Regions from separate parts of the Bacillus sp. JJ722 genome, predicted to be linked through region 2. Evidence: riboswitches for the same ligand, from Rfam matches in the RefSeq annotation. Region 2 holds a riboswitch; each other region holds the start of a gene.
What was found. A riboswitch is a leader RNA that binds a small molecule or an ion and turns the genes downstream of it on or off. The one in region 2 is predicted to bind cobalamin.

Region 1 (3,216 bases), on a different contig from region 2:
ACAGCTTTCAAGGAAAATCTTGAAATGTTCATTCCAAAGTCCCTGTTTGATTAATGGTACCTTAAAGTCCTTAATAAAATCAGCTTTAGTTGGATATCTAGTAAGCTTTCGTTCTTTCAGTTGGTGGCGAAGTTTTCCCTTCTCTTCTTTGATAACTACTTCACTCCCATTAAATAATCCATATTCTCCAAACTCGTTATAAATTGCACCTTCACAGACTAATGATAAGACCATCTCTGGATGTGTTGCGGCAATGCTAAGCCCAACTTCTGCGCCTAGAGAACTCCCAACTATGTGGCATTTATCAATTCCGAGCTTATGTAATAATCGATACATGTCATTAGCAAAATCATCAATATGATAACCAGTCAATGGTCGATCCGATTTCCCATGCCCTCGTAAATCAGGTGCAATGATTCGATATTGCTTTTGAAGCAAAGGTATAACACCGTTCCACATTTGTAGTGTTCCACCGCTGAAATGAATGAGTAGAATAGCTGGTTTATTTTCATTTTCTATAGAATAACTAACATTAAGTTTTAAGCTATTTCCCAGATCAATTCTCTTTTCGGTTATCAACCTAACCAACTCCTAAAAATATTTTATCTAAAATATAACGTCTATTTTCTTAATATCTCACATTAAAAATCCATATTTTACTAATATTATAATCTAAAATATGCAGCAAAGTTATTTAAGAATATGAGAAAGAAAAAAATCAATACATAAGTATGATGAAAAATAAAGCTTGATATTCGTCTTTAGACTTTAATTAAGGATGCGATAGTTTTAAAAGACAAATGAAATCTAATATATCAAAAGTACTAATGGCTTTTCGGAATATTTACAATATTGTCGAAGTATGTTAAACTTTGCAATAATTGAATATAAATTGTATAAAAGTGCCTATTGAATTACGAATAGGATAATAGGGAAATCGGTGAGATTCCGATGCAGACCCGCTACTGTAAGTGTGGATGAAATTGTCATTATACCACTGGTCATCAAATGTTTTGATAAACCGGGAAGGGGACATGAGTAAAGTGAAACACAAAGCCAGGAGACCTGCTTTTATGCACTTTCCAAATTCTTCGGGGGGAGAGGATAAGGGGACAAAGACGTTTATTTGTGCGTTTTTTTGGCACGTATTTATGTTAATTTAGTATGTCTTTTTAAATTATTTGCTCTCTTTACTATGTAAAGAGGGCTTTTTTCATGTTTGGGTTTTAATAATTTTTATAGAAGAGAGGTGTTTTCGTGAAAAAGCTTAAAGGTTTACTAGTTATTATGCTAGTACTGTTTACGTTTTTTTCAGGATTACCTTTAAACATGCTGGTAGGGCATGCTGAAAATGTGCCGGCTGCAACAAATATAGAAAATGAAACAATAGTGAATGAAAAAGAGAGTAATGTTCTTAACCAGGATGTAACCGAGGTAGGAACCATTCCAATAGATATACGAATCGAAAGTTGGGATCACACGATTGTTCCTAATCAACAGATTCAAGTAAAGCCTTTTGATTTGACACATGTTGTCGGTGATAACACTGTTGGAAATTGGTATAAAAATCATAATGAACCATTAGCCATACATGCTATTATTCAAGCTCTTCAAGCAAAGGGAATTGACGTAACAAAAGAATCGGGTATCTACGTTAAACATGATGGCAATTATATAGCTTCCATTGAAAGTTTAGGTGAATTTGATAAAGGTCCTATGTCTGGTTGGATGTATCGAGTTAATGGCGAGCAGGTAGGATTAGGTGTGGGCGAACAAGTCATTAAAGCGAATGATCGAGTAGAATTATATTTTGTTGGTAATTATATGGAGTATGAATTTGGTAGTATTACAGCTTCTCAATCAAAAATTAAGGCTGGCGAACAAATAACATTTAATGTTACTGGGTTCAAAACAAGTTGGGAAGGGGACAGTCCATCTACCCCAATTGAAGATGTCAACATTACGATTAATGGTAAAGAATCCACATATATGACAGATCGTAACGGGCAAGTTACGGTCCCATTTAAAGAAGCAGGCAAGTATAGTATTTCGGCTGAAAAGAGAGATGAAGAAACTTACTACAACTTAATTCGTCCAATACCAATTGAGATTGAAGTGGAAGCCGTCAAAGTACTCGAAACGCCAAAACCAGAAGTACCTGATTTGGAAAAGCCAAATCCTGAACCTGTTGAAGCGATAGAAATCAAGAATCCGACAATGAGTGAAGCACTGATAAATACTCATAAATATATGCAAACAGATTCTCCAAATCCTGTTTTTTTTAAAGAATGGTATATTTTGAGTTTAGCAAGAGGTTCTAATAATGTGCCTCAGTCGTACTATGATACGTACTACAAAAATGTTGAAGAATATGTAAAGAATAAACAAGGTATTTTAACCAAAAATAACTACACAGAGTATTCACGTGCGATATTAGCATTAACAGCTATTGGAAAAGATCCTACTAATGTAGGAGGATACAATCTGTTAGAAAAGCTTTATAACTATGGCAATGTTATAAAACAAGGAATTAACGGAGGTATATTTGCATTAATAGCCTTAGATTCAAAGAAATATGAAATACCGGCAGAGAGTGAAACTGTCACTGTGACTAGGGATAAACTAGTTAAATTTATTTTAGAGAAACAATTAGCTGATGGTGGATTTGCTTTGTTTGGGGCGAAAGGCGATGCTGATATTACTAGTATGGCCATTCAAGCGCTATCATCTTATAAAGAAAAACAAAATGTGGAAGAAGCGATCAATAAAGCGGTCACATTTTTAAGTAATATTCAGCAAGAAAATGGTGGTTATGTAAGTTGGGGAACACCGAATGTTGAAAGTGCCGCTCAAGTACTGGTTGCATTAACTAGCATTGGAATAGATCCAAAAACTGACCCGCGATTTATTAAAGGTAATGGGAATTGGCTTCTATCGAATATTATGACTTTTTATGACAGTAAAGATGGAGCGTTTAAGCATACTTTAAATGGTACGAGTAATTCTATGGCAACAGAACAAGTATCGTATGCACTAGCTGCTTATGACCGTTTTTTAAATGGCAAGAACAAGTTATACGATATGACAGATGTTGTATCGAAACCAGAAACAAATCTTATAGAGATTCCATCTATTACTGAAACAATCAACAAAAATCATGAATGGATTTTAAAAAATCATAAACCAGTTTTTGGAAAAGAGTGGAATGCATTAAGT
Region 2 (3,216 bases):
CAATAGTAAAGAAGATTTAGAAAAAGGAGTGTTCATATGAGCGATTTTCAACACAATTTAGAGAAATACGCTGAACTTGCTGTTAAAGTAGGTGTTAATATTCAAAAAGGTCAAACGTTAGTTATTAACACTATGCTAGAGGGTGCAGAGCTTGTTCGCTTAATTACCAAGAAAGCGTACGAAGCAGGTGCGTATAATGTAATTGTTAACTTTAGCGATGATACAATTAATCGGTTGAAATATGAGAATGCTGACGATGAAGTGTTTAAAACATTTCCAAAGCATCGTGCAAATGAGCAAAACGAATTAGCTGAACAAGGTGCAGCTTATTTATCTGTTATTTCATCGTCACCAGACTTACTTAAAGGAATTGACCCGAATCGTATTGCCAATAATCAAAAAGCTACAGGTCAAGCATTAAGTAAATTTCGTTCTATTGTACAGAGTGATAAGACTGCATGGAGCATTGTAGCCGTACCTTCACAAGCTTGGGCTAATATGGTATTTCCTGATGCACCAGAATCAGAAAGAGTGGCTATGTTATGGGATGCAATCTTTAAAGCGACTCGCATTGATCAAGAAGATCCTGTTGTAGCATGGCAACAACATAATGATAACCTTCACACAAAAGTTGATTACTTAAATCAAAAGCATTACAAGAAGCTTCATTATAAAGCACCAGGAACAGATTTGACGGTTGAACTTCCAGAGAAGCATATTTGGTGTGGGGCAAGTAGTGTGAGTGAAGCAGGTATTGACTTTATGGCGAATATGCCTACAGAAGAAGTATTCTCAATGCCTTTAAAAACAGGGGTAGATGGAGTAGTTTCTAGTACGAAGCCATTAAGCTATGGTGGAAATATTATTGATAAATTCACAATTACTTTCGAAAATGGTCGCATTATTGATGCGAAAGCTGAAGTGGGCGAAGAAATTTTGAAAAATTTAGTTGAAACGGATGAAGGATCACATTATTTGGGAGAAGTAGCGTTGGTGCCACATCGTTCGCCAATCTCTGAATCAAATATTTTATATTATAATACTCTATTTGATGAAAATGCATCTAATCATTTAGCGATTGGAAGCGCGTATGCCTTTAATTTAGAAGGCGGAAAAACAATGACGCGTGAAGAATTAAATGAAAATGGTGCGAATGATAGTATAACACATGTTGATTTCATGATTGGTTCAGATCAAATGGACATTGATGGAATAACAGATGAAGGCGTAGCAGAGCCGATTTTCCGTAAAGGAAATTGGGCATTTTAACATTATTTCATTTCGTTTAACGTCAATTGCATGACATTTTGCTTCTTGTACAGTAAAATGAGGAAGAATTGAGAACAAATAATTACATATTTCTTAAAGAGTGCCTTTTAGGATAATAGGGAAACTGGTGAAAGTCCAGTACAGCCCCCGCTACTGTAATCACTAATTTATTGTGTAAGCCACTGAATTTATTTTGGGAAGGCTTACATGACTGATGGTGCGAAGTCAGGAAACCTGCTTTTTAAGAGTGATTGTGTTTTTCTATAAGAGAGAAGTGTATGATGATTTCTTGGTTACTTTTCTAGAAAAACATTCCACGCTTATATTTCGGAGGGGAATGTAGGTCAAGACTTGTCATACTATTCAGTGATACCTTGGCCTTTATGGTCAAGGTTTTTTTATGCTTACTGGATGGAATAGGGAGGATGTAGAAATGGAAAAACAAGAGCAAACATCAGGGAAGATTTTGGTTTACACGGGAAATGGTAAAGGGAAGACTACTGCCGCGTTTGGATTAGCAGCGCGAGCGTTAGGAAGAGATATGAAAGTTGTTATTTTGCAATTTATCAAATCTCCAGAACGTACATATGGTGAACAAATTTCATTAGAAAAATTAGGTGCTGAAGTAGCTCAATTAGGGATTGGTTTTACTTGGTTGAAAACGCCTGATGAACATCGTACTGCTTTAAAAAAAGCTTGGGTAACGGCTAAAGAAAAGCTAACAAGCGGCGAATATGATGTGGTGATTTTCGATGAGCTGAACAATGCGTTAAGTATTGATTCTTTCCCAATCGATGATGTGCTACCTTTGGCTGATGTAATAGAGACATTAAAGAACAAACCAGTAAATACTCATGTTGTCATTACTGGTAGAGATGCAAAACCAGAAATAAAAGAGATTGCTGATTTAGTATCGATTATTGAGGAAGAGAAGCATTACTACCAAGATGGGGTAGATGCAATCTATGGCATTGAATATTAATTAGTAAGTGTAACTACTTGAATCATTCAATAGTTTTTACTTAATAAAAATAGCAGAAATGATGGAGGCAGAAAAATGGTTAATCGATTTACGAAAAGTCTTAGTTTGCTAGCGCTATTATTCTTATTGACGTTTAGCGTATTAACAGGATGTGGCACATCTGAGGAGCCTGAGAAAGAAGAAACAAAAACAGAACAAGGTGATGCGAAGCAAGAAGCATTTCCAGTAACGATTAAAGATAGTACAGGAAAAGATATTACAATAGAAAAGAAACCTGAAACTATTGTTTCATTGTTACCAAGCTTTACAGAGATTCTTTTTGCATTAGGTTTAGATGAAGAAATTGTTGGTGTGTCAGATTTCGATAATTATCCAGAAGCAGCTACGAAGAAAGAAAAAGTAGGTGCTCAAGATCTTAATTTAGAGAAAATCTTGGCTCTTAAACCTGACGTAGCATTCTTGCAAGAATATCATTTGCAAAACCATGCAAATGCAGTTAAGCAATTAGAAGATGCGGGCATTACCGTTATTGTACCTGAAGGAACTCAAGCATCTTTTGAGGAAGCGTATGATGTTATGCGTTTAATCGGAAAAGCAACAGGAAAAGAAAAAGAAGCAGATAAAATCATTGCTGATATGGAAGAAAAAGTAGCAGCCATTAAAGAACAATCTAAGAATGTTAAAGAAAAGAAAAAAGTATGGGTAGAAGTTTCGCCACAACCTGACATTTTTACAACAGGAAAAAATACATTCATGAATGAAATGCTTGAAATGATTGGTGCTGAAAACGTAGCAGCCGCTCAAGATGGCTGGGTTAAAATGAGTGAAGAGGAAGCGATTAAGTTAAATCCAGATGTTATTATTACAACGTACGGAGACTCTGCTAAAAATCCTGCTGAACAAGTGCTAAATCGAAAAGGTTGGGCAGAAGTAAATGCAGTGAAGAACAAACAAGTATTTGATGT
Region 3 (3,216 bases), on a different contig from region 2:
ATCTTGACAAGTAATGTTCTTAACAGCTGAATGAACATCTGATCTATTTCGAGCAGGGGCCATATTTAATATCTTTATATCTCTTCTATTTTGTTCGAAAGCTTCTGTAATACTGTTTGAATTATTTTCATAGCTAGTTTTCAATAGTTGTATTTCTTGTAATTTCTCATCTGCAAATGCTAGCGCATTCTTTAATGTTTCTTCAAATTTTGATTCGTTTTTTATGTTAATTGGAACATGTAATAAACTACAAGAAGGCTGAATCCATACTCTATCTGTGTCAACTATATTCAAAATAGCATCTATGGTGTCTTTTTTCTTATTTAAATCAGCCTTCCAAATATTTCGTCCATCTATGATGCCTAGACCTAGTACTTTGTTTACTGGGAAACCAAATGTTTGGATATGTTTTATGTTTTGATTTAATCCATGAGCGAAATCTAATCCGATTCCTTGTACTGGTAATGATACGATTGATTCATAGTCATCTACTGCATCAAAATATGTTTGAAGCATTTTATTTAAAGAAGGAGCAGCTTCATGTAATTGTTCATATATATATTGAACGGTTTTCCATTCACTATTTGTAATAGATGTTACAAGAATTGGTTCATCGATTTGTACCCATTCGACACCTTCGTCTTGTAATTCTTTAAGAACTTGCTGATATAAGGGAATAAGTTGTAATAGGATACTTGGAATTTGGTTTTCATCATATCCTTTAGAAAGCTTTAGGAATGTATAGGGACCTACTATTACAGGCTTTCCTTTCACTCCAATCATTTCTTTCGCTTTTCGATAGGCCTTTAATGGCTTATTCTCAACTAGTTGAAATGTTGGGTTATTTAATTCTGGAATAATATAATGGTAATTCGTATTGAACCACTTTGTCATTTCAGAGGCAACAGCTGTATGATTACCTCTAGCCATTGAAAAATATTGAGATAATGGTATGTTACCGCTTATAGGGCCATAGCGATGTGGTACAAGACCAAACATTGTAGCAGTGTCAAGCATATGGTCGTAATAGCTAAAGTCATTTATTGGAATGAAATCAATTCCTTGTTCGATTTGTTTTTGAAGATTGGATAACAATACATTCTCTGTTAATTGTTCAAAGCTTTGTTCATCAATTTTTCCAGCCCAATATTGTTCTAGAGCTTTTTTCCATTCTCTATTTTCTCCAATACGCGGATAACCTAAATTACTTGTTTTCAAAATATTCATCTCCCTGTTTTTCAAATACATAAAAATAAAAAGGCACCTCTAACTTACCCCTAGAAAAAAGTTAGAAATGCCCATATGTATGCACAGGTTTATTCATTCTAACACCTCCCTATCTTCCGTAGGTAAAAAACAGTGTTGTTGGATTAGGCAGGTCTCCTGACTTAAGGATCATCATTAGTCACAATCTTCCCAATCGATATCGATCAGTGATATACATGTGCTAACTACTCTAATACAGTGGCGGGACCGCGTTGGATTTACACCAAACTTCCCTTTTAATTCTTAATACATATTAAGAAACCTATTCCCACAAATATTTATTTTTTGATAATTCTAAATAAACATACCGAATGATAACACTTTTACTGCTGAGCGTCAAACAAAAACAAAAAGAGAACAAAGATTACTGAAAAAACAGTATAGGTTATAAATATATGGACTAAAGAAAAGCTGACGAAAAGTAAACTTATTAATACTTATCGTCAGCTTTCTAACTATGAGCTTAATTCTGCTGTGGTCCTTTTCGTACTTTTTGAAAACGAAAGCCCTAAAGAAGGGATGCTTGCTAATGCTGTGAATAATGCAGCTATGAAATATACGATAAAGAGTGAAGTGCCTTGCATTATTACACCTGAAAAAGCATTTCCAATTAGCATCGCAGCTAACATGATTGGTGTAATAATACCATTTGTTCGACTAATAAATGCTTCATCAACGTACGTAATCATCAATGTACTAAGTTTGATTTGTATAAAAGCTACAAAGAATGAGCTTAAAAAAGTTAGCGATGCTGTTAAAACAAACCATGTTGACCATACTTCTAAGATTGTTGAGATGGACATGAATATGAGCGTGAATACAAAAGCAGCTCTTCCACTGATGCGTTCAGCGATAATCGCGGCAATAATCCCTCCTATAAACATTCCTAAACCGGCAATGGAAGTTAGCCATTGTAAGGCTTCTTTCGGTAAATCTAATCGATCTGTTACAAGAAACACTTCAAGTGGTTGTATAAGACCACCCGCTATTCCGATGAAGAAAAAGATGTAGCAAATTCTCCGTAAATTATTGCTGCTCCAAACATACTTAAAACCTTCTTTAATTTCTAACAAAACAGTTGAATTCTTATCGGGTACAAAGGAAGCATCTTTCGGTAAGAACAACGTAATAAGTGTTGATAAACCAAAGGTGATTATTAATAGATAAAGTGATGGCAAAATGCCAAATTGTGTATAAACGGTCGTTCCAATTATTGGTCCAATTATGACAAATATGGAACCCAAACTTTGTGATAAACCTAGTGCTACGCTAACTTGTTCTTCAGGTATATGTCTTTTGAAGATTTTTGAAGAAGAAGGTTGTGAAAACTGAGAAACAATAGCTGACACGAATGTAGCGAAGAAAATAGCTTGCCAAAACCCAAGTGAAACCGAAGTGATAATAAGCAGAATGGAAGCAATACTTAATAGTCCACCGCTAATAATGGTCTTCTTCGGATTCCAACGGTCAGCTAATGTTCCTCCTATAAATGAGAATAAAAACATTGGCAGAAATTCGATGACGGTTATTGCAGAAATAGCAACAGGATTTTGGTTTGTTTTTTCGATAACGAAATATAATATTGCCATATTTCGAATCCATATACTCATTTGATCTAGTAAATCGGAGCTTAAAATGATAAGAAAGATTCGATTTCTTATTAAGTCTTTCATTTACTCATGTCTCCTTTATTAGTAGTCTGAACGTTCGGTCTACAAAAGTGTAAAAAACAACCTGAACGTTCGGTTTATAAAATGTGTGAAAATTTTAGGTCAGAACATTCTCCGACCTATGTTTAAGAATTATCGTTTAGCTATTCCAGTTAATATAAGATCTATACTTTTACGATATAGTGCTTTCAATTGATCAAAATCCATTTCATAATACGCAACACCTAAGCCATTATGAAGAGCAAAAAGCATATACATAAGCTCCCGTGGATTTTCGTCA

Region 1: another riboswitch for cobalamin. It lies ahead of V7014_RS20000 (Ig-like domain-containing protein); the one in region 2 lies ahead of V7014_RS05855 (cob(I)yrinic acid a,c-diamide adenosyltransferase).
Region 3: another riboswitch for cobalamin. It lies ahead of metE (5-methyltetrahydropteroyltriglutamate--homocysteine S-methyltransferase); the one in region 2 lies ahead of V7014_RS05855 (cob(I)yrinic acid a,c-diamide adenosyltransferase).

The regions. Positions count from the first base shown of each region.
Region 1 covers NZ_JBALMO010000185.1:468-3,683, forward strand. Annotated here, with positions in the region: gene V7014_RS19995 (alpha/beta fold hydrolase) at 1-579, opposite strand, end outside; cobalamin riboswitch at 884-1,087, shown strand; gene V7014_RS20000 (Ig-like domain-containing protein) at 1,258-3,216, shown strand, end outside.
Region 2 covers NZ_JBALMO010000037.1:34,470-37,685, reverse strand. Annotated here, with positions in the region: gene V7014_RS05860 (aminopeptidase) at 37-1,269, shown strand; cobalamin riboswitch at 1,351-1,525, shown strand; gene V7014_RS05855 (cob(I)yrinic acid a,c-diamide adenosyltransferase) at 1,703-2,251, shown strand; gene V7014_RS05850 (ABC transporter substrate-binding protein) at 2,327-3,216, shown strand, end outside.
Region 3 covers NZ_JBALMO010000049.1:2,325-5,540, reverse strand. Annotated here, with positions in the region: gene metE (5-methyltetrahydropteroyltriglutamate--homocysteine S-methyltransferase) at 1-1,227, opposite strand, end outside; cobalamin riboswitch at 1,357-1,547, opposite strand; gene V7014_RS08055 (MFS transporter) at 1,722-2,939, opposite strand; gene V7014_RS08050 (TetR/AcrR family transcriptional regulator) at 3,069-3,216, opposite strand, start outside.